4 regions of the Streptomyces sp. NPDC037203 genome follow, and region 2 is predicted to be linked to each of the others. Evidence: riboswitches for the same ligand, from Rfam matches in the RefSeq annotation. Region 2 holds a riboswitch; each other region holds the start of a gene.
The links. A riboswitch is a leader RNA that binds a small molecule or an ion and turns the genes downstream of it on or off. The one in region 2 is predicted to bind cyclic di-AMP.
Positions count from the first base shown of each region.

Region 1: another riboswitch for cyclic di-AMP. It lies ahead of ACZ7EC_RS31965 (transglycosylase family protein); the one in region 2 lies ahead of ACZ7EC_RS21260 (M23 family metallopeptidase).
Region 3: another riboswitch for cyclic di-AMP. It lies ahead of ACZ7EC_RS13460 (M23 family metallopeptidase); the one in region 2 lies ahead of ACZ7EC_RS21260 (M23 family metallopeptidase).
Region 4: another riboswitch for cyclic di-AMP. It lies ahead of ACZ7EC_RS16570 (transglycosylase SLT domain-containing protein); the one in region 2 lies ahead of ACZ7EC_RS21260 (M23 family metallopeptidase).

Region 1 covers NZ_JBVJUC010000018.1:82,757-88,447, reverse strand. The annotation lists gene ACZ7EC_RS31980 (nucleoside triphosphate pyrophosphohydrolase) at 1-832, shown strand, start outside; gene ACZ7EC_RS31975 (cytochrome P450 family protein) at 829-2,112, shown strand; gene ACZ7EC_RS31970 (transglycosylase family protein) at 2,326-3,432, shown strand; cyclic di-AMP (ydaO/yuaA leader) riboswitch at 3,609-3,778, shown strand; gene ACZ7EC_RS31965 (transglycosylase family protein) at 3,783-4,499, shown strand; gene eno (phosphopyruvate hydratase) at 5,094-5,691, shown strand, end outside.
Region 2 covers NZ_JBVJUC010000007.1:258,098-263,788, forward strand. The annotation lists gene ACZ7EC_RS21250 (HPr family phosphocarrier protein) at 1-42, shown strand, start outside; gene ACZ7EC_RS21255 (GntR family transcriptional regulator) at 258-944, opposite strand; gene ACZ7EC_RS21260 (M23 family metallopeptidase) at 1,143-1,886, opposite strand; cyclic di-AMP (ydaO/yuaA leader) riboswitch at 1,900-2,060, opposite strand; gene ACZ7EC_RS21265 (M16 family metallopeptidase) at 2,305-3,675, opposite strand; gene ACZ7EC_RS21270 (M16 family metallopeptidase) at 3,693-5,087, opposite strand; gene ACZ7EC_RS21275 (DNA gyrase/topoisomerase IV subunit A) at 5,406-5,691, shown strand, end outside.
Region 3 covers NZ_JBVJUC010000004.1:16,284-21,974, reverse strand. The annotation lists gene ACZ7EC_RS13475 (DUF2637 domain-containing protein) at 240-896, opposite strand; gene ACZ7EC_RS13470 (dihydrofolate reductase family protein) at 1,278-2,459, shown strand; tRNA gene ACZ7EC_RS13465 (tRNA-Met) at 2,506-2,579, shown strand; cyclic di-AMP (ydaO/yuaA leader) riboswitch at 2,880-3,047, shown strand; gene ACZ7EC_RS13460 (M23 family metallopeptidase) at 3,057-4,106, shown strand; gene ACZ7EC_RS13455 (aldo/keto reductase) at 4,163-5,107, shown strand; gene ACZ7EC_RS13450 (PrsW family intramembrane metalloprotease) at 5,127-5,691, opposite strand, start outside.
Region 4 covers NZ_JBVJUC010000005.1:128,367-134,057, reverse strand. The annotation lists gene ACZ7EC_RS16580 (LolA family protein) at 1-750, opposite strand, end outside; gene ACZ7EC_RS16575 (polyprenyl synthetase family protein) at 1,068-2,078, opposite strand; cyclic di-AMP (ydaO/yuaA leader) riboswitch at 2,700-2,832, shown strand; gene ACZ7EC_RS16570 (transglycosylase SLT domain-containing protein) at 2,836-3,321, shown strand; gene ACZ7EC_RS16565 (HAD family hydrolase) at 3,356-4,168, opposite strand; gene ACZ7EC_RS16560 (FAD-dependent oxidoreductase) at 4,426-5,637, opposite strand; gene ACZ7EC_RS16555 (carboxylate--amine ligase) at 5,689-5,691, opposite strand, start outside.

The DNA of each region.
Region 1 (5,691 bases), on a different contig from region 2:
TCTGCGGGAGGCGGGCATAGCGGTGTCCGAGGCGGCGCCCACGGCGCAGGAGCTGGTCGACGCCTGCGCCGGCGGGCGCACGGTGGTGGTCGTGGCGACGGGTGAGGGGGAGCCCGCCCTCACCGACGGCCTGGCCCGGCTGGCCGGCTCCGGCCGGGTCGCCATGCCCGAGCTGGAGCTGCTGCCCGCCTCGTACGACCTGCCCGGCGCCCGCCTGCTGGACCTCGTCCAGGTCATGGACCGCATCCGCGTCGAGTGCCCCTGGTCCTCCCGGCAGACCCACGAGGGCCTCGCCAAGTACGGCATCGAGGAGGCGTACGAACTGGTCGAGGCGATCGAGGCCGGCGACCGCGAGGAGCTGCGCGAGGAGCTGGGCGACGTCCTCCTCCAGGTCGTCTTCCACTCCCGGATCGCCGAGGAGCACCCGGAGACCCCGTTCTCCATCGACGACGTGGCCGGCGGCATCGTCGCCAAGCTCATCCACCGCCACCCCCACGTCTTCGGCGACGCGACGGCGGAGACCCCGGAGGCGGTCAGGGAGCAGTGGCTGCGCACCAAGGCCGAGGAGAAGCGCCGCACCTCCGTCACCGAGGGCATCCCCCTCGGCCAGCCCGGCCTCGCCCTCGCCGCCAAGCTCGCCTCCCGCGCCCGCACCGCCGGCCTCGACGTCCCCCTGCCCCAGGGCGACGACGTCGGCTACGCCCTGCTCGCTCTCGCCGCCCGCGCCGAAGCCGCCGGCACGGACCCGGAAACCGCCCTGCGCGCCGCGGCCCGGACGTACCGGGACGCGATACGCAGGGCGGAGGGGCTGCCGGATACGGTCGAGGAGTGACCGACCAGCTTCGCCCCGACGACCCCGCGCCCGCCGCTCCCGAGCTGTTCACCTGGGAGTTCGCGGCCGACCCCTACCCGGCGTACGCATGGCTGCGCGAGCACGCGCCCGTGCGGCGGACGCGGTTGCCCAGCGGGGTGGAGGCGTGGCTGGTCACCCGGTACGCGGACGCCCGGCAGGCACTGGCCGACCAGCGGCTGAGCAAGAACCCGGCGCATCACGACGAGCCCGAGCACGCCAAGGGCAAGACCGGCATTCCGGGCGAGCGCAAGGCCGAGCTGATGACGCATCTGCTGAACATCGACCCGCCGGACCACACCCGGCTGCGCCGACTGGTCAGCAAGGCGTTCACCCCCCGCCGGGTCGCCGAGTTCGCGGACCGGGTGCAGGAGCTGACCGACCAGCTCATCGACCGGTTCGCCGAGCGCGGTTGTGCCGACCTCATCCACGAGTTCGCCTTCCCGCTCCCCATCTACGCCATCTGCGACCTGCTCGGCGTCCCGCGCGAGGACCAGGACGACTTCCGGGACTGGGCCGGCATGATGATCCGGCACGGGGGAGGCCCCCGCGGCGGCGTCGCCCGGTCGGTGAAGAAGATGCGCGGCTACCTCGCCGAGCTGATCCACAAGAAGCGCGAGGCACTGCCCGCCGAGCCCGCCCCCGGCGAAGACCTGATCTCCGGTCTCATCCGCGCCTCCGACCACGGCGAGCACCTCACCGAGAACGAGGCCGCGGCGATGGCCTTCATCCTCCTGTTCGCCGGCTTCGAGACCACCGTCAACCTCATCGGCAACGGCACCTACGCCCTGCTCACCCACCCCGAGCAGCGCCACCGCCTCCAGGCGGCCCTGGCCCGCGGCGACGACGAGCTGCTGGCCACCGGGGTGGAGGAACTGCTGCGCTACGACGGCCCGGTGGAGCTGGCCACCTGGCGGTTCGCCACCGAGCCGCTCACCATCGGTGGACAGCGGATCGCGCCCGGCGACCCGGTGCTCGTCGTCCTGGCCGCCGCCGACCGGGACCCGGAGCGGTTCGAGGACCCGGACACGCTCGACCTCGGCCGCCGCGACAACCAGCACCTCGGGTACGGCCACGGCATCCACTACTGCCTGGGCGCCCCGCTCGCCCGCCTGGAAGGGCAGAAGGCGCTGGCCACGCTGCTGACCCGGCTGCCCGACCTGCGGCTCGCCGCCGACCCGGCCGAGCTGCGCTGGCGCGGCGGGCTCATCATGCGGGGACTGCGCACCCTGCCGGTGGAGTTCACCCCGCCCACCCGGTAGTCCGGGCCCGCTCAGCCGAGGCGCCGCCGTGCCCGACGGGTGAGCCGGAAGGTGACGCAGCGGAGGGGCCGACGTTCACCTCTGTGATCTTCGCGTGATCTCTGCGGCATGAACTTGTGACAAGTGATCGTGTGCCGATACCTTCACCCCTCAGCGCGGCGGGCCCGCATCATCCGCCGCGCCGGTCCCCGCCGTCGCTCGAAAGGCTCCCGCATGATCTCCGGGAACGGTCGTCACCGCCGCCCCCGTCAGGCCCCGGCCCTCCTCGTCGCGGCCGGCGTGACCGGCTCCGCCATCGCCATCCCGCTGCTCGGCGCCACCGGCGCCCACGCGGCCGACGGCACCACCTGGGACAAGGTCGCCAACTGCGAGAGCGGCGGCGCCTGGAGCGCCGACCCCGGCAACGGGTACTACGGCGGCCTCCAGATATCCCAGGACGACTGGGTCGCGTACGGCGGGACGCAGTACGCCTCCTCGGCCGACCAGGCCAGCCGCTCGCAGCAGATCGCCGTGGCCGAGAAGATCCTCAAGGACAAGGGCACCGCGCCCTGGGCCACCTGCGCCCTGCTGTCCGGGCTGACCTCGAACTCCGGTTCGGTGAACGTCGATCCGGGCGTCGGCGACGGTGACAGCGGCAGCGGCCAGACCGGCGGCACGACCGACCCCTCCGGCCTGCCCGACCCCTCTTCCCCGGCCGGTACGCCGAGCGGCGACCAGGACGGCACCGGAACCGGCACCGGTTCCGGCAAGGCGTCCACCGACTCGTCCAGCCCCTCCTCTTCACCGAGCCACGCCTCGGGCTCCGGCTCCGGCAAGCAGACCGGCAAGCACACGAGCCCGCAGCCGGGCAAGCGCACCGGCACCGGCACCGGCACCCCCGCCCCGGACCCGTCCGGCCCCTCCGGTTCGACCTCCTCGGCCCCCTCCGCCTCCACCCCGCCGTCCGCGCCGGCCCACGGCTCCGGAACGCCCACGCCCTCCACCGGCACCCCGGCCAACCCCGAGCAGGCCGCGGGCACTTGGAATCTGGTCGACACCGGAGCCCTCGGCGGCGGGCGCCACCGCGGCGGCAGCGCGGACGAAAGCGCGGCAAACGGACAGAACGACTCTGCCTCCGGCCGGCACGCGACCCACGAGCCGGACAGCTACACCGTCCGCCAGGGCGACTCGCTGAGTGCCATCGCCGACTCCCTTGACGTGGACGGCGGATGGCACGCGCTCTACGCCGCGAACAAGAAGGTCGTGGGCGCCGACCCGAATCACATCACCGCCGGTCAGACCCTGAAAGTCGGTGACGAAACGGGCGCGGACCAGGGCTAGTTGACGCCCCACTTGATCGCTAAATGTCCGGTTTGGCGAAAGTGTGGGATGAGTCTCAGAAGCCCTGATCGTCTTTGAAATTCCGCGGATCACCTGGCTACGGTCAAGGCCGCTCGTCACCACGAGCCCCGGCGGCCGCAACGCCGAATCCTGCCAGCGGCTTCCGGGAACAGTCGTCGCGTCAAGCGCCGCAGGCAGGAGCGGGGGACCCAAGGTAGGCGCCGGGCCCGGCAGTTGATGCCGGACCGGCTTGGGGTGAAGCCACACCTCCGGGAGGAGGGGTGGCCGGGCAACTCAACCGGCCCGAACCCGACAGCTCACCTCGCAGGCGTCGGTGAGGGGATCGTTCCATGCTGTTTTCCGGCAAGGGCAAGCACCGCCGTCCGTCCAAGGCCGTCCGCGCCGTCACGCTCGCCGGTGTCACCGGTGCCGCCGTGGCCGCTCCGCTGATGGCGGCCGGCGGCGCCTCCGCCGCCACCGCCTCCCAGTGGGACACGGTCGCCCAGTGCGAGTCCGGCGGCAACTGGGCCATCAACACCGGCAACGGTTACTTCGGCGGTCTCCAGTTCTCCGCCTCCACCTGGGCCGCGTACGGCGGTACCGCCTACGCGCCGACCGCCGACAAGGCCAGCAAGTCGCAGCAGATCTCCGTCGCCGAGAAGGTCCTGGCCGCGCAGGGCAAGGGCGCCTGGCCGGTCTGCGGCACGGGTCTGACCGGCACTCCGTACAACGGCTCCGCCCCGACGACCACGTCGTCGTCCGGCACCGCCACCCGCTCCACGGACCAGCAGGCCGCCACCCGCTCCACCGAGCGCACCACCCCGGCCCCGTCCAAGTCCACGAGCACCTCCACCGGCTCGTCCGCGGGCAAGACCGTCACCACCCCGACCGGCAAGAAGGTCAAGAAGGGCGACGGCGAGTACAAGGTGGTCAAGGGCGACACCCTCAGCTCCATCGCGGCCGCGCACCACGTGGCCGGCGGCTGGAAGAAGCTGTTCGATCTGAACAAGGACATCATCGACAACGCCGACCTGATCTTTCCGGGTCAGCAGCTCCACTTGAAGTAACCCGGCCCGGCCACGGCCGCCGCGAGCCCCGCACGGGGCTCGCCCGGCTCCGCTCACCCGGCCCGACGGGCCCCTCGCAGCGCGACGGGCCCATCGCAGGGGGCGGCCCCCGACGTCGTACCCCGGTGTCGTACCCCCGCCGCCGCGCCCCCGAGGGCCCGCCCCCCGGCGGCCCGGAGGAACCCCGCCCCTGGTGACCCGCCCCAACGGCCAGGGGCACCCACCCCCCGGTGGGCCCCCATCCCCCAGCGGGCCCCCACCCCCCCGGCGGCCTCCGAGCCCCAGGGCCCACCCCCCCCGGTGGCCCCCAGGCCCCGGCCCCGTCCCCCCAAAGCCCCCCACCCCGGCGCGATTCCCCCGTTCGCGCCGGGGTGGGGTCTTGCGTTCTCCCGGTCTCCCGGTCTCCCGTCGGACCCTGTCCGGGTCCTGTTTTGTTCCGGTAGTGAACAATAGGTACCGTCTGCATGTCCCCGTCGCTCACCAGGCAGTCGGTCGGTGGTCCGCGACGCCGGGACGGTTAGGCTCTAGTCGCAAGGGCGCAGCCGCACGGCCGCCTCCCGCACTTCCAGCGTCACATCCAAGAAGGAGATGCTCGTGCCGTCCATCGACGTCGTCGTAGCCCGGGAAATCCTGGACTCCCGAGGCAACCCCACGGTCGAGGTCGAGGTCGGCCTCGACGACGGCAGCACCGGTCGTGCCGCCGTTCCGTCCGGCGCCTCCACCGGCGCCTTCGAGGCCATCGAGCTGCGCGACGGTGACCCCAACCGCTACCTGGGCAAGGGTGTCGAGAAGGCCGTCCTCGCCGTCATCGAGCAGATCGGCCCGGAGCTGGTCGGCTACGACGCCACCGAGCAGCGCCTGATCGACCAGGCCATGTTCGACCTGGACGCCACCGACAACAAGGGCTCGCTCGGCGCCAACGCCATCCTCGGCGTCTCCCTGGCCGTCGCGCACGCCGCCTCCGAGGCGTCCGACCTGCCCCTCTTCCGCTACCTGGGCGGCCCCAACGCGCACCTGCTGCCGGTGCCGATGATGAACATCCTGAACGGCGGCTCGCACGCCGACTCCAACGTGGACATCCAGGAGTTCATGATCGCGCCGATCGGCGCCGAGTCCTTCTCCGAGGCGCTGCGCTGGGGTGCCGAGGTCTACCACACCCTCAAGAAGGTCCTGAAGCGCCAGGGCCTGGCCA
Region 2 (5,691 bases):
CTGGTCGCCGAGGGCCTGGAGGAGCTGCCCGAGACGGTCTGAGCCGTCCGGGACGGGCCGGGTTCGGGTCCGAGAAAGTCCGGGCCGGATTCGTGAAGCCGCGTCATCCCCCAGCGGGTGGCGCGGCTTCCGTGTTTTCCGGGCGCCGCCGTATCGGCCATGCCGAGAATTCCGGGTGGGCAGCCTCCAGGGAATTCAGGGCACCCGGAAATACGCGCCCGCCGGATATTCCCACCACTTTGTATACGGCACCCGTGTTAATTCCGCGCACCGGACATGTTTACGGCATGTTGCGAAGCCCGCACACGCGCCGCGGCCCCGGACAGCCGCAGCCGGTGCGCCGCCGTCGCCCGCTCGGTGTGCAGCGCGGTCACCGTGCGGGCGCGCTCACTGTCGCCGCGCGCCACCGCGTCCACGATGGCGCCGTGCTCGGCCCAGGTGCCGACCGCGTCCGACGGCGCGTCCACCGTGTACATCCAGGCGATCTTGTGGCGCAGTTGGACGAGCGCCGAGGTCAGCGAGGGGCTGCCGCAGGACTGGGCCAGCGTCTCGTGGAACCAGCCGTCCAGGGCGCGCAGATCCTCGCTGCCGCCCCTCCTGGCGCGCTCCTGGCCCAGCCTGACCAGGCCGCGCAGCACCTTCAGATGGGCCTCGGTACGGCGCCGGGCGGCCCGCGCGGCGCCGAGCGGCTCCAGGAGCAGCCGCATCTCCAGCAGGTCGGCGGCCTCCTGCTCGGTCGGCTCGGCCACGCAGGCGCCCGCGTGCCGGCGCGTCACCACGAAGCCCTCCGCCTCCAGGGTGCGCAGGGCCTCGCGTACGGGGACGCGCGAGACGCCGTAGCGGCGGGCGAGCACCTCCTCGGTGAGCCGGCTCCCCCGTTCGAGGGCGCCGGCGACGATGTCGTCCCGGATCGCCGTGCACACCGATTGCGCCGGAATACGCATGACCGACCTCCGCCTTAATACCCGCGACACGACGCCGACGACGAACGCGTGTTTTCCGTGACTCTATTCCACCGGGCCGGAATTTCCGACGGCGGGCCTCGATCCATGGATATTTTTTGGACAGGGCCGGACGGGAACATCCGGGAAAGGCGAAAGCCCCGGCCGGGTGGGCCGGGGCTTTCGGTGCCGTGCGGTCGGTCAGACGTTCACGCCGTGACCGCGCAGGTACGCGATGGGGTCGACGTCGGAGCCGTAGTCGGGGCTGGTGCGCGCCTCGAAGTGCAGATGCGGGCCGGTGACGTTGCCGGTCGCGCCGGACAGGGCGATCTGCTGGCCCGCGGTGACCTGCTGGCCCACCGTGACCTCGATGGACGACAGGTGGCCGTACTGGGTGTACATGCCATCGGCCATGCGGAGCACGATCTGGTTGCCGTACGCCCCGCCCCAGCCGGTGGAGACGACGGTGCCGGCGCCGACCGCGTGCACGGGGGTGCCGGTCATCGCGTGGAAGTCGATACCGGTGTGGGAGCCGGAGGACCACAGCGAGCTGCTGGCCTTGTAGCCGGTGGACACGTAGGAGTGCGCGATCGGGGCGACGAAGGCGTTCAGCCGCTTGCGCTCGGCCTCGCGGGCGGCGCGGGCCCTGGCTTCGCGGGCCTCCTTCGCGCGCACGGCGGCGGCCCTCTCGGCCGCCTCGTGCTCGGCGATCCGCTGCTGGGCGACGGCCTGGGCGTCGATGTGCTCGGCGAGGTCGTCGCTCGCGGCGAGCACCGGGGTCAGGCCGGTCTGCTCGACGGGGGTCTCGGCGGCCAGCGCCGGGGACGCGGCGAGGGTGCCGATGACACCGGTGGTGGTCAGGGCCGCGATACCGGCCGCCTGGGCGGTGGTGCGCTTGACCCGGCCGGGCTTGCGGTGCTTCCCGGTGGCGCATGCGAACGCCATGTGCGTGGCTGTTCCTTTCCTTCCCTCTCGCCTACCGGGTTAGCTGACGGGTTCGGAGCAGGAAGGTCTCCTACGGGCGCCGCGCTCGCGCGCGGACGGGCCCGATTCACCCCAGGGACAAGTGGGTCCCCGGCTCCCCTGGCTCGCGCCTCGGGGACTCGGCGATGGCTGTCCGGTGCCGCGGCTGCGGCGCACTGCCCGACGGACAACCGGGATGACGCTAAGCGGACCGGCCGGCAATCCCCAAACAGAAGGCGGCTTTTGTAGCGCATCCCACAGGGCAGACGGGCAACCTCCGCCCCAATTCGGACATCCTGGGGAGAGAGTGGAACAAAGCGGGGCCCTGACGACCCGTTGGCCGTCAGGGCCCCGTCCGCTGTCGGGGTCTCGCCCCTAAGGGGGCTGCCCGTGCGGGTGGTTACTCGGCCGCCACCACGGTGACCGCGCCGATGCCCAGCGCCTCGACCGGCGCCTTGATCTGGGACGCGTCACCCACCAGAACCGTCACCAGGCGGTCCACCGGGAAGGCGTTGACGACCGCCGCGGTGGCCTCCACGGTGCCCGTCGCGGCCAACTGCCGGTAGAGCGTCGCCTGGAAGTCGTCGGGAAGGTGCTGCTCGACCTGGTCGGCGAGCGTGCCCGCGACGGCCGCCGCGGTCTCGTACTTCAGCGGCGCGACCCCGACGAGGTTCTGCACGGCGACGTCCCGCTCGGCGTCGGTCAGGCCCTCCGCCGCGAGGGTGCGCAGCACCTTCCACAGGTCGTCCAGCGCCGGGCCGGTGTTGGGGGTGTCCACGGAGCCGCTGATGGCCAGCATGGAGGCGCCGTTGCCGTCGGGTCCGGAGCGGAGCACCTGTCCGAACGCGCGCACCCCGTAGGTGTAGCCCTTCTCCTCGCGCAGCACGCGGTCCAGGCGGGAGGTGAGGGTGCCGCCGAGGCAGTAGGTGCCGAGCACCTGGGCGGGCCACACCCGGTCGTGCCGGTCCGGGCCGACCCTGCCGATGAGCAGCTGCGTCTGGACGGCACCGGGCCGGTCCACGATGACGACACGCCCGGTGTCGTCGGCCGTCACGGCGGGCACCGGGCGAGGCGTGCCCGGCGTGCCGGTCCAGGCGCCCAGGGTCTCGCCGAGCAGGGCGTCCAGGTCGATGCCGGTGAGGTCGCCGACCACGACCGCGGTGGCGGTGGCGGGGCGCACATGGCGGTCGTAGAAGGCGCGTACGGCGGCCGCGTCGATCTTCTCGACCGTCTCCTCGGTGCCCTGGCGCGGCCGGGACATGCGCGCGGTGGCCGGGAACAGCTCCTTGGAGAGCTCCTTGGCGGCCCGGCGGGCGGGGCTGGCCAGCTCGTGCGGGATCTCGTCCAGGCGGTTGCGGACCAGCCGCTCGATCTCGCTCTCGGCGAAGGCGGGGGCGCGCAGCGCGTCGGCGACCAGACCGAGGCCCTTGGCCAGGCGCGAGGCCGGGACCTCCAGGCTGATCCGGACGCCGGGGTGGTCGGCGTGCGCGTCCAGGGTGGCGCCCGCGCGCTCCAGCTCGGCGGCGAACTCCTCGGCGGAGTGCTTGTCGGTGCCCTCCGAGAAGGCCCGCGCCATGATGGTGGCGACGCCGTCCAGGCCGGCCGGCTCGGCCTCCAGGGGGGCGTCCAGGAGCACCTCGACGGCGACGACCTGCTGGCCGGGCCGGTGGCAGCGCAGCACGGTCAGGCCGTTGTCGAGCGCGCCGCGCTCGGGGGCCGGGAAGGCCCACGGCTTCGCCTCGCCGGCCTGCGGCTGCGGGTGGAAGTCCATGGTGGCGAGCTGCTCGGTCACTTGGCCGTCTCCTCGTTCTCGTTTCCGGCCTCTACGGTGGCCTCCGACTCCGGGTCCTCGGGCAGATCGGCGTCCTCGACGGCCTGCGGGGACTTCGGCTCGTAGACCAGGACCGCGCGGTTGTCGGGGCGCAGCCGGGCCTTGGCGACCTCCCTGACCTCCTCGGGGGTGACCTCCAGGATGCGCTGCACGGCGTTCAGGGCGAGCTGCGGATCGCCGAACAGGACGGCGTAGCGGCACAGTTCGTCGGCGCGGCCGGCGACGGTGCCGAGCCGGTCCAGCCATTCGCGCTCCAACTGGGCCTGGGCGCGCTCCATCTCCTCCGCGGTGGGGCCCTCCTCGGCGAACCGGGCCAGCTCCTCGTCGATGGCCCGCTCGATGACCGGCACCTCGACGTCGCCGGAGGTCTTCACGTCGAGCCAGCCCATGGAGGGCGCGCCGGCCAGGCGCAGCAGCCCGAAGCCGGCCGCGACGGCCGTACGGTCGCGCCGCACCAGCCGGTTGTACAGCCGGGAGGACTCGCCGCCGCCGAGGACGGTCAGGGCGAGGTCGGCCGCGTCGCACGCGCGTGTGCCGTCCTGCGGCAGCCGGTAGGCGGCCATCAGGGCGCGCGCCGGGACCTCCTCCACGACAACCTCGCGCAGCTCCTCGCCGATGACGTCCGGCAGGGAGCCGTCACGGGGCGCGGGCTTGCCGTCGTGGGCCGGGATGGAGCCGAAGTACTTCTCGATCCAGGCGAGTGTCTGCTCGGGGTCGATGTCGCCGACCACGGAGAGCACCGCGTTGTTCGGCGCGTAGTAGGTGCGGAAGAACTGGCGGGCGTCCTCCAGGGTGGCCGCGTCCAGGTCCGCCATGGAGCCGATCGGCGTGTGGTGGTACGGGTGGCCCTCGGGGTACGACAGGGCGGTCAGCTTCTCGAAGGCAGTGCCGTAGGGGACGTTGTCGTAGCGCTGGCGGCGCTCGTTCTTGACGACGTCGCGCTGGTTCTCCATGGACTCGTCGTCCAGGGCGGTCAGCAGCGAGCCCATGCGGTCGGCCTCCAGCCAGAGCGCGAGCTCCAGCTGGTGGGCCGGCATGGTCTCGAAGTAGTTGGTGCGCTCGAAGCTGGTGGTGCCGTTGAGCGAGCCGCCGGCGCCCTGCACCAGCTCGAAGTGGCCGTTGCCCTTGACCTGCCCGGAACCCTGGAACATCAGGTGCTCGAAAAGGTGGGCCAGGCCGGTGCGCCCCTTGACCTCGTGGCGGGAGCCGACGTCGTACCAGAGGCAGACCGCCGCAACGGGGGTCAGGTGGTCCTCGGAGAGCACCACGCGCAGACCGTTGGCCAGGCGGTGCTCGGTCGCTGTCAGGCCCCCGGAGCCTGCCTCGGCTGTGGTCGTGTGACCCATGGGCATGTACGTCCCTTCGCGAGCGGAGGCGGTCGTGAAACCGCGGTTTTCCTGCCGTTCCTGCCACTGTATGCAAAGCGTGCGGGGCCCCGGTGAAGTTCCCGCGGCACGTACGCCGACAGCGGATCGCGTAGCCTGCCTCGCACCCGGATCCGGTGATCGTCCGGGGCACCGGACGAGCCCCGCGGACCGGGGCGCCGGTCCGGGTTGTCAGTGGCCCGGTCCACAATGGTCCGCGACAGATTTGTCAGACGCTTCAGCACGAGCGAGCCGAAGGGTGCGCGCCCCGAAGGCGAGCGACCAGATCAGGAGGAGCCGGCAGCGATGGCCCGCCGCAGCACGAAGACCCCGCCGCCCGACGATTCGTACGAGGAGAAGATCCTCGACATCGACGTCGTGGACGAGATGCGTGGCTCCTACCTCGAGTACGCCTACTCGGTCATCTACTCGCGCGCCCTGCCGGACGCCCGTGACGGCCTCAAGCCGGTGCACCGCCGGATCGTCTACCAGATGAACGAGATGGGACTGCGCCCCGAACGCGGCTATGTGAAGTGCGCGCGCGTCGTCGGCGAGGTCATGGGCAAGCTGCACCCGCACGGCGACGCGTCGA
Region 3 (5,691 bases), on a different contig from region 2:
CTCCGGGCGCGGCACGACCCGTCGACCGCGTGGGCCGACCTCATAAGCGCCCTGCGGGGCGGACCCGAACTGCCGTCATGCCGGGCCGGCTTGCCGCTGCCGCGGCGGCTGGGCGTGTGCGGCGACCGGCTTACCCGGCCCGTCCGGCTGGATCGTGGACCTGCCCGCGCCGGAGAAGCCGGACCTGCGTCGCCCCGCGGCGACCGCGCGCCCGCCGGTCTCCCGGCGGGCCGGCGGCCTCATCTGACGTCGTACGGTCCCTGCGTCTTGGGATTGCGGCGGCTGTGCGCGGCATGCCGGGGGCGGGTCACCTTGGAGGAGACCTGGCCGACGATCTCCCAGAAACACACCAGGGCGGTGATCGGCGGAATTCCGAAGATGATCAGGGAGAGCGGGGAATGCGCCGTGTGACAGACGCACAGCGCGACCGCCATGGTGGAGGCGCCCAGCAGAACTCCCCACGATCTTCTGGCACTTCGGTTCTGGACCGTCGCCCGCAGAATGGAAAGCGCCGCCACGAGCCAGGGCCCGTACACCGTCAGCGGCCACCATTGTGCGAGGCGCATCGGCAGTACGGAGGAAGCGGTGGCACGGAGTTGGGCGTAGGAATAGGAGAAGGACCAGCCCAGCATGCACAGCGCGCATACCGAGATGGTGGCGATCAGCAGCGTGACGGGCGCGCCGCGTTGATCGTCGCGCAGCAATCCGGGCTCGGTGCGGATGCGCCGGCGATTTTTCCGGTGGCTGGACCTGCCGTGGGGCGGGGTGGCCGGGTCGGGATTCGCGGCGGACGCGCCGGACAGCATCTGGGCCAGTTCCTCGACCGGGTCCCACTGCATCTCGAGCGTGCTGAACTCGTAGTCACACGTAACGTCTTCATCGTGAATCCTGTCCATCGGCCGAGTCCTAGAGCCTCACCATCGCCCGCAGGTACTCACTCTCCAGCTGGCGGATTCTCCTCAAGAAATCGTCAAGAAGATCGGAACAGCCGTCGGTGAACACCTCGCCTTCCTTGCTTTCCACCCGGAATGTGACCGGCGAGTGGAGATTCAGCGCTGCGCGTCTCTCTGTGCGTGCCACGGTCAGCTAACGAGCCTCTCGGGAGCTGAGGGTGTGGGGCATTCGGGTGCTTCTGTAACTCGAAAGCGGGGTTCGGCGGTCCTATGACAGCAACGGGCGGAAATAAGAATGCTTTTCGGGCGGGCCGGGGCCGGGCCGGGCGGGGCGCGCCGTCCCCATGGGCAGGCCGGCCGGCGGCGGGCCGCACACTGGAGTCGATGAGCACCGAGCGAGCTTTGCCCGAGTCCGCGCCGTACCCGTACGTGCTGCTGTCCGCCGCCGTCTCCCTCGACGGCTGCCTGGACGACACCGGCCCGGAGCGGCTGCTGCTGTCCGGACCGGCCGACTTCGACCGGGTCGACGCGGTACGGGCCTCGGCCGACGCCCTCCTGGTCGGGGCCGGCACCCTGCGCGCCGACAACCCGCGGCTGCTGGTCGGCTCCGCCGAGCGGCGCGCCGCCCGGCTCGCGCGGGGCCGGCCGGAGTATCCGCTGAAGGTCACCGTCACCGGCACCGGCGACCTCGACCCCGCGGCCCGCTTCTGGCACACCGGCGGCGACAAGATCGTCTACACCACCGACGAGGGCGCCGCGCGGGCCACCCGTCTCCTCGGCGGCGCCGCCGATGTCGTCCCACTCGGCCCTGAGCTGGACTGGCGGGCCCTGCTCGGCCATCTCCGGGCCGAGCGCGGAATCGGCCGGCTGATGGTGGAGGGCGGCGCGGCCGTGCACACCCAGCTCCTCCAGCAGGGCCTCGCCGACGAACTCCAGCTGGTGGTCGCCCCGCTGATCGTGGGCGATCCGGGCGCCCCGCGGCTGTTCGGGCCCGGCCGCTACCAGGAGGGCCGGCTGCGGCTGGTCGAGTCCCGCCGCATCGGGGACGTCGTCCTGATGCGCTACGAGCCCACCGCGCCCGGCACCGGCCCGGTGCCCACCGCCGCCGACCGGCACTGGCTGCGCACCGCCTGCGAGCTGGCCGCGCTGTGCCCGCCTTCGCGGACGGCCTTCAGCGTCGGCGCGGTCGTGGTCGCCGCCGACGGCACCGAGCTGGCCCGCGGCCACTCCCGCGAGGGCGGGGACCCGGTGGTGCACGCGGAGGAGGCGGCGCTCGCCAAGACCGACCCCGCCGACCCGCGGCTGCCCGGCGCCACCGTCTACAGCAGCCTGGAGCCCTGCGCCCGCCGCGCCTCGCGCCCCGCGCCCTGCGCCGAGCTGATCCTGCGGGCGGGGGTGCGCCGGGTGGTCACCGCCTGGCGGGAGCCGGACACGTTCGTGGTGGCGGCCGACGGCTCCGGGGTGCTGACGGCCGCGGGCGCCGAGGTCGTCGTCCTGCCCGAGTACGAGCCCCTGGCCCAGGCCCCGAACCGGCATCTGCCCGGCCGATCCGGGGGTCCGTCGTAACCGATGTGCTTTCCGCCCTGGTGATGGCGTACAGTAGAGACATCGCCGCGGGGTGGAGCAGCTCGGTAGCTCGCTGGGCTCATAACCCAGAGGTCGCAGGTTCAAATCCTGTCCCCGCTACTGATATCTCAGGGCCGGAATCCAGTTCATGGATTCCGGCCCTGGGTGTTTTCCGGACCCCCAATGGGGGGGTTACCCCCAGTGACCGTTCGAACGCCCAGCGCATAACATCTGAGTCACCATCAAAAACCCGATGACTCCTGGAGGGCGCTCAACTCGCCCGGTTTGGCGGCCCGCTGGGCGGTAAGTCCAGGGGTTTGAACCTTGATGATCAAGCCGAACGGCTTGGAAAGTTCCCCTCCGGTCTATTAACGTTCGATAACGCAGCGCGGTCGTCCCAGCCGTCACCCGAGGCGGCTCCGTGCGCACGCGCCGAATCCCGCGAGGGAACCGGGGAACCACCACCTTGGGGTGAATCACGCGGACACCACCGCGGACTCAGCCGAGTCCGCGAGCGGTATACGCGCGTAGGAGACCTTCCTGCTCCGAACCCGTCAGCTAACCCGGTAGGCGGAGGAAGGAAAGGAGCACGCCCCCGTGGCGTCCAACCGTCCCGCCCCCGAAGCACCGTTCGTGCCCGCTCAGCGCGAACCCGAGTCGTTCGGCCCCGGCCCCGAGGGCGACGGACCCTGGGAGGAGTGGAACCCCAGCGAGGAGTCCGTCGCCCCGGTCCGCGGCCGCCACCGCGTCGCCAAGCAGCGCGGCGGCTTCGCCCGCAGCTCCACCGTCCTCGGCGTCGGTGTGATCGCCGCCGTCGGCGCGGGCGGCATCGCCAGCGCCAACCCCGGCAAGCCGCCGGTCTCCGTCTCGATGCCGGACCTGCCGGACGTCTCGGTGCCCCACCTGGCCACCGTCGAGCACTACCTCGGCGACGACTCCGCCGAGAAGCCCAAGGCCGAGGCCGCCACCGCGCTCTCCGACCTCGGGCGGACCACCGAGGGCGCCAGGGACACCGGCGCGGGCGAGGCCCTGCGCAACCGGATCATGGCCCAGGCCGAGCAGCAGCAGGGCCAGGCCGACAGCAAGGCCGCCGCCGCGATGGTCGCCGCCGCCCAGCAGCAGAGCGAGGCGGCGGCCGCCAAGGCGGAGAAGGAGGCCGCCGCCAAGGCCGCCGACGCCAAGGAGAAGGCGGAGGCCGACGCCAGGAAGGCGGCCGAGGCCAAGCGGCTGGCCGCGCTGGCCAAGCAGTACACGCTGCCCGTCGTCTCGTACACGCTCACCGGCACCTTCGGGCAGCCCGGCGCCATGTGGTCCTCCGGCTACCACACCGGCCTCGACTTCGCCGCCCCCACCGGCACCCTGATCAAGGCCATCCACGGCGGCACCATCACCCAGGCCGGCTGGGCCGGCGCCTACGGCTACCGCACCGTCCTCACCCTGGACGACGGCACCGAGCTGTGGTTCTGCCACCAGTCCTCGATCAATGTCTCGGTCGGCCAGAAGGTCGCCACCGGCGAGGTCATCGGCCGCGTCGGCGCCACCGGCAATGTCACCGGGCCGCACCTGCACCTGGAGGTCCACCCGGACGGGCAGGCCACCGCCGTCGACCCCGCGCCCTGGCTGCGCGACAAGGGCCTCAACCCCTGACGGCGCCCGCACCGGCGGCGGAATGCGATCATTCGTCGCCGGTGTTGATGTGAAGCATGACTTCTCTGCGCACACTGGGCTCATCCGACCTCGAAGTCTTCCCGCTCTGCCTGGGCGGCAACGTCTTCGGCTGGACCGCCGACGAGCAGACCTCCTTCGCCGTCCTGGACGCGTACACGGCCGCGGGCGGCAACTTCATCGACACCGCAGACGTCTACACCGCCTGGGTCGAGGGCCACCAGGGCGGCGAGTCCGAGACCGTCATCGGCAAGTGGGTCAAGGCCCGCGGCAACCGCTCCGACGTCGTCATCGCCACCAAGGTCGGCCAGCACCCGCAGTACAAGGGCCTGTCCGCGGCCAACATCAAGGCCGCCGCCGACGCCTCCCTGGCCCGCCTGGGCACCGACTACATCGACCTCTACTACACCCACTTCGACCAGCCCGAGGTGCCGGTCGAGGAGATCATCGGCGCGCTGGACGAACTGGTGAAGGCCGGCAAGGTGCGGCAGATCGCCGCGTCCAACATCAGCGCCGAGCGGCTCAAGGAGTCCCTGGACTTCTCCGCCCGCGAGAACCTGGCCCGCTATGTGGCGCTCCAGCCGCACTACAACCTGGTCTCCCGCGACACCTACGAGGGCCCGCTCCAGGACCTCGTCGCCCGCGAGGGCCTGTCCGCGGTGCCGTACTTCGCACTCGCCGCGGGCTTCCTGACCGGCAAGTACCGGCCCGGCGCCACGGTGGACAGCGCCCGTGCCGGCTCGGCCGCGAAGTACGCGGAGACCGAGCGCGGGCAGAAGGTGCTCGCCGCCCTCGACGAGATCGCCGCCGCGCACGGGGCCGCACATGCCACCGTCGCCCTCGCCTGGCTGGCCGCCCAGCCGACCGTCATCGCCCCGATCGCCTCGGCCCGCACCCTGGAGCAGCTCCCGCCGCTGCTGGCGGCCGGCGACCTGGAGCTGACGGACGACGAGCTGGAGAAGCTGACGGCCGCCTCGGCCTGAGCAGCCGGCGGTTCGCAGGTCACATCCGGTACGGGTGGTACGACGGGTACGGCGCCGCCGGGTAGCCGTACCCGTGCCCCTGCGGCTGCCCCGGCCGGATGTACGCGTGCCCGTACGGCGCGGGCGCCCATCCCATCGGGACGTGGGCGGCGGCCGCTCTGAGGGCCGCGTACTCCAGGGCGGGCCGGGCGGCCTCCCGGCGCTGCCACAGCCGATCGAGCAGTTCCCGCTCGCGGAGGGCGAAGTCGGCGCCCGCCCGCCCCTGGCGGCCCTGTCGGCGCAGCAGCGCGAGGGCGGTGGCGTACGTCTCGTACTGGGCGACCGCCCGAGCCGTGGGCCGGCCGGCGTGGTGGCGGGCGTAGTCGCGGGCCATCCGGCGGGCGCGCATCGAGCCGAGCGCGAAGGGCTCGGCCGGGCCCAGCCAGCCGGCCAGCACGTACGTGGGCAGCTCCTCGCGCACCGTGCGCAGCTCCCGCTGCCGGGTCCAGATCGCGAGCCAGGTCAGCAGCCCGAACGCCGGCAGCATGAAGGCGCCGTAGACGGCGAGGAAGCCGTACTGGCCGAAGCCGGCGGAGCTGTTCCAC
Region 4 (5,691 bases), on a different contig from region 2:
GAACTTCAGCGGCATGCCGGTCTTCGCGTCCACGGCGATGTTGATCGCGCCGACCGTGGTGCCGGACTGGCGGGGCTTGATCTGGAGCTTGTAGGCGTCGCGCCCGGCGACCCGCGCGGTGCCGTCGACGGTCACCGAGGTGGTGTCGTCCACCGCCTTCAGCGCCTGGTCGGCGAAGTCCTTGGGCGTGGCCGGGGGCTGGGACCGGTCCTTGCCGGCGGCGGGTGCGGTGCCGTGGGTGACCTGGTCGCTCTTGCTGTCGTAGCCCCAGACGTCCTTGCCGTCGTGGATGACGCTGTACTCGGCGCCCTGCTCCACGAGCGAGAGCTTCTGCCGGTCCGGGCCGTCGGCGGCGACGCGCACGGTGTGGGTGCCGGAGAGCAGTTCGGTCAGCCGGGCGCTCGGGTCCGCGGCGGAGTCGGAACGGGAGCCGGAGCCCTGGGCCAGGCCGGAGGCGAGGCCGCTCTCCAGGCCGCCGAGGTCGGGCAGACCCAGGTCGGTGCTGACCTTCACGGTGCCGGACAGCTGCTGCACGTCCGACTTGGCGATCTTGTCGATGAGCTGCTGCGCGGTGATCCTGGGCAGGTCCGGGTCGCCGGAGTCGGCGAGTGCCGGGACCAGTCCGATGGTGGCCGCGGCCACACCGACCACCGCGACCGGGACGGCGTACCGCGCGGCCCTGCGGCGGCCCGAGCGTGTCTCCTCGTCCCGAGCGGCGTTCACTGCGTCGTCGGATTCGTACGGTGCCATGTGTGCCTTACCTCCGTCGTCGGCGGCGGCTGCCCTCACGCTGGTCCACCCGAGCCGCCATTCTCACCCGAACCGGTGATCAGTGGTGATGTCCGTGGTGTCCATACGACCAAATCCGCGCCGCGGAATCGTCAGCCCACGGGGCCAACTCGGCGTACGACTGCGGTATGACGCGCGGGGGGCACCCCTAGGGGCTCGAACGCAATCCCCCAGGGCAGGATGCGGCAGACATCCGGGGTACGGCCACCCGGCGGACGCCGGACGGGTGGCCGGACGGGTGGCCGGGCGGCGGACACCGGGCGGTCAGGCGCGGGCGGTCATCCGGCGCGGTGCACCACCGCATCGCACAGCTCCGTCAGCGCCGCCTTGGCGTCGCACTCCTGAAGCGGGGCGAGCGCGGCGCGCGCCTCTTCCGCGTACCGCACGGTGTCCCGGCGGGCCTGCTCCAGGGCCGGGTGGGCGCGCAGCGCGGCCAGCGCCTCGGCGTGCCGGGCGTCGTCGCTGAGGTCGGAGTCCAGCAGCTCGCACAGGGCGAGGTCCTCGGGCAGGCCGAGCCGGGCGGCCCGCTCGCGCAGCCGCAGCACGGGCAGGGTCGGGATGCCCTCGCGCAGGTCGGTGCCGGGGGTCTTGCCGGACTCGTGGGAGTCGGAGGCGATGTCCAGGTAGTCGTCGGCGAGCTGGAAGGCCACGCCGAGCCGCTCGCCGTACTGGGTGAGCACGTCCACGACCGTCTCGTCCGCGCCGGACATCATCGCGCCGAACCGGCAGGCCACCGCGACCAGCGAGCCGGTCTTGCCGCCGAGCACGTCGAGGTAGTGCTCGACCGGGTCGCGGCCGTCGGTGGGGCCGGCGGTCTCCAGGATCTGGCCGGTGACCAGGCGTTCGAACGCGAGGGCCTGGACCCGGACCGCCTCGGGGCCGAGGTCGGCGAGGATCTGGGAGGCGCGGGCGAAGAGGAAGTCGCCGGTGAGGACCGCGACGGAGTTGCCCCAGCGGGTGTTGGCGCTGTCCACGCCCCGGCGCACGGCGGCCTCGTCCATGACGTCGTCGTGGTAGAGCGTGGCCAGATGGGTCAGCTCCACGACCACGGCCGAGGGCACCACACCGGGCGCGTAGGGGTCGCCGAACTGCGCCGCGAGCATCACGAGGAGCGGCCTGAAGCGCTTCCCGCCGGCCCGCACGAGGTGCTGCGCGGCCCCCGTGATGAACGGGACCTCGCTCTTGGTGGCCTCTAGCAGGCCCTCCTCGACAGCCGCCAATCCGGCCTGGACATCGGCTTCGAGAGCCTGGTCCCGCACGCTCAGCCCGAACGGCCCGACGACGGTCACGAGGGGTCTCCTGTCTGCTGGTGTCTGCTGGCGATTACGCGGTTTGTCGATAGGTCGCTGCCATCACTCAAGTCAGCGTATCCGGTCCGGTTTCGATCACCGAGAGCGCCCACCCTGCGCCCACCCGTCCAGGACGGGACGTATCGGGTCATGACTGGCATACCCCTGGTCGGATGATGACAACGGACATTCATCGATTTAACCGGTAATCGGGAACTTCTTCGCGATCCCCGAGAGGGATGGAGCACCGACTCCACCCCACCGAGGGACGAATCCCCCATGCCCGATTTTCCATAGTTTGCCATTTCGTGAATTGGGTCACCCGACCGCGTTCCCGCCCACGGCCCCGCGACACCTCTCCACGCCGTGCCCCGCAAGCGAGTTGAGCGTTGGCATTCGCAAAGGATCAAGTACCCCATAGGCTGCTGATCAAGGTCAAATGCCTCGATATAACAATTCCGCGCTTGTTCCCGGCATGTGCTCTCGCATACCTTCCCGAGCCATCGGGCGGACGCCGAATCCTGCCGCCGCCCGTACACCCATCGACGAACTCATTCGTACGGCAGGAGCGGGGGACCCAGGTAAGTCGCCGGACCCGGACGACTCACGTGGCGCAGCGCGGGACACACCGCGCCGCACCGCGTGTTCGCACCGGGACCGGCTTGGGGTCAAGCCACGCCTCTCACCAGGCACGGCCGGGCACCTCCCCGCCCGAACCCGACAGCTCACCTCGCAGGCGTAGGAGAGGAACGTCCCCATGTCTGCTGCCGTTCAGCCGCGCCGCACCCGTGCCAACCGCCTCGTCCGCCTCATCGCCGTCGCCGGCACCGGCGCGGCCGTGCTCGCCATGCCTCTCGTGGGCGCCGCCACCGCGTCCGCCACCACCGGCACGACGTCGGCCGCCACCACGCCCGCCGGGTACCCGAACAACCTCGACGGCTGGATCCGCGAGTCCCTCGCGATCATGGCCCAGAAGGGCATTCCGGGCTCCTACAACGGCATCTACCGCAATGTCATACGCGAGTCCTCGGGCAACCCGAACGCCATCAACCTGTGGGACTCCAACGCCGCCAAGGGCATACCGTCCAAGGGCCTGCTCCAGGTGATCGACCCGACCTTCAACGCGTACCACGTGGCCGGAACGTCGTTCAACATCTACGACCCGGTCGCCAACATCACCGCCGCCTGCAACTACGCGGCCGCCCGCTACGGCTCGATCGACAACGTCAACGGCGCCTACTGAGGCGTCTGCGGCGCCATACCACCGCTGCTCCCGGTCACCCGGCCGGGAACAGCCTTTCGAGGACGACGGCGATGCCGTCGTCCTCGTTCGACGCCGTGACCTCGTCGGCGACCGCCTTCAGCTCGGGGTGGGCGTTCGCCATCGCGACGCCGTGCGCCGCCCAGCGGAACATCGGGATGTCGTTGGGCATGTCGCCGAAGGCCAGGGCGCGTTCCGCGGGGACCCCGAGCCGCTCGGCGGCCAGCGCGAGCCCGGTGGCCTTGGTCACCCCGCACGGCTGGAGCTCCACGGTTCCGGGCCCCGACATGGTGACCGTGGCCAGCGAGTCCACGACCGAGCGGGCCACCGCCGCCAACTCGTCGTCGGACAGGGTGGCGTGGCGCAGCAGCACCTTGCTGATCGGCGCCCGCCACAGGTCGTCGCGCCGGGCCACCCGGACCGCGGGCAGGGTCGGGTGGGGCATCCGGTATCCGGGTTCGATCAGGGTGAGCCCGTCGGTGCCGTCCTGGTCGACGGCGGCGAACACCGGGCCCGTCTCGGCCTCGATCTTGCCGAGCGCGGTCTCGGCGAGCTCCCGGTCCAGCCGGACCGACCACAGCATGCGGCCGGACGCGGCGTCGTACAGCTGCGCGCCCTGCCCGCACACCGCGAGCCCGGTGGCGCCGAGGGCGGTCAGCAGGGGGCGCACCCTGGGGGCCGGGCGGCCGGTGACGACCAGGTGCCGGGCTCCGGCCCGCGCCGCCCGCGCGAGCACGGCCAGCGAGCGCTCGGAGACGGTGTCGTCGCCGCGCAGCAGCGTCCCGTCCAGGTCGGTGGCGATCAGTGCGTACGCGGGGGAGGCAACCATGATCAGAGAATACGGACCGATCCCCTCCACCGGCCTGCGTGTCCTCCCCCGACTCCCGTGTCATTGCCCGGACTTGCGCCTTCGCCGACTTCAAGTGGGTTCGAGGGCAGGCGTGGTGGGGTGGTGGTGGCCGGGCGCGCGTCCGTGGGACGGCCGGGGCGGGGGCTCGTACGGCGGTGGGGGTGGCGGCCGGTACGGGGTCGCCGCTCGCCACCCCCCGGCCACCCCCCGCTCCGGGCATCCGGCGCCGTCGGCACTCACCCGTGTTCCCGCGCCAGATGTCCCGCCAGTCTCGGGGACGCGAATTCCGTGCCGCACACGAAGCGCATCACCGGGCCGTAGGAGGAGGCGGCCGGGAGGCCGGTGAAGTAGAGGCCGGGGAGCGAGGAGACGTAGCCGGTGCCGAGGCGCGGGGTACCGCGGCTCGTCGCGAGGCGGCTGCGCAGGGTGGGGCCGAGGAAGTCCATCGCGGCCGTGTCCACCCGGTAACCGGTCGCCGCGATGACATGGTCGGCGCTCAGGCGGTCCACGCGGCCGCCGTGCGTGCGCACCGTCAGCACCGGCCGCCCGTCCTCCGCCGCCGCGCCCAGCACCCGTTCGACGTCGTCCACCTGCACCGCGCCCTCGAACCGCTCCCGCAGCCACCACGCGCCGAGCGGCCCGAGCACCCGGCGGACCAGGAGATGCCGGGTGGCCTCGGGCAGGAAGCGGTAGGGGTGCGGGCAGTAGCTGAACGCCCACAGCGACCAGGCCCGCCCGAACGGCGACTCGGGGCGCAGCCTCGGCTGCTCCCAGGGCGGCGCCCCGAAGGCGACCCGCCCGCGCCCCCGCGCCACCACCCGCACCCGCGCCCCGGCCTCCGCCGCCAGCACGGCCGTCTCCAGCGCGGACTGCCCGGCGCCGACCACGATCAGCTCCCTGCCGCAGAAGCGCCCGAGGTCGTGGTGCTGGGAGCTGTGCGAGACGGGGCCCTCCGGATCGGGCCCGGCACCGGACGCCGCCCGCAGCTCCGCCGGGAGATGGGCGAGACCGGACAGCCCGGTGGCCACGACCACCGCCCGCGCGGCGAACGACTCCCCCGAGTCCAGCTTGAGTTCGAACCCCCCGCCCGCCTCCTGCCCGGCCGGCTCGACGCAGACCACTCGCACCCGTTCGAGATCCGGCACGAGCCGCCGCTGGAACCACTCGCCGTACCCGACGAAGGTCTCCACCGGGATGACGTCCGCGTCACCGGCGAGCCGGCGGATCCCGGTCGCGTCGCAGTAGTCGGCGAGGGTGTGGCCGGGCTGCGGGCAGTCCAGGCTGGAGGCGGCGGGGGTCGATTTCAGCAGCATGCCCGCGGGCATATGGGCGCGCCAGCTGACCATGGGGTCGCCGAAGACCCGTACGGGCAGGCCGCGCGCCCGCAGATGGGCGGCGGTGGACAGGCCGAACGGCCCCGCTCCGATGACTGCAACCGGTCGGATCACGAAGTCCCTCCCCAGAACGCGTTCCTTCGTGGCCACCGCCACTTCGGTGGCCTA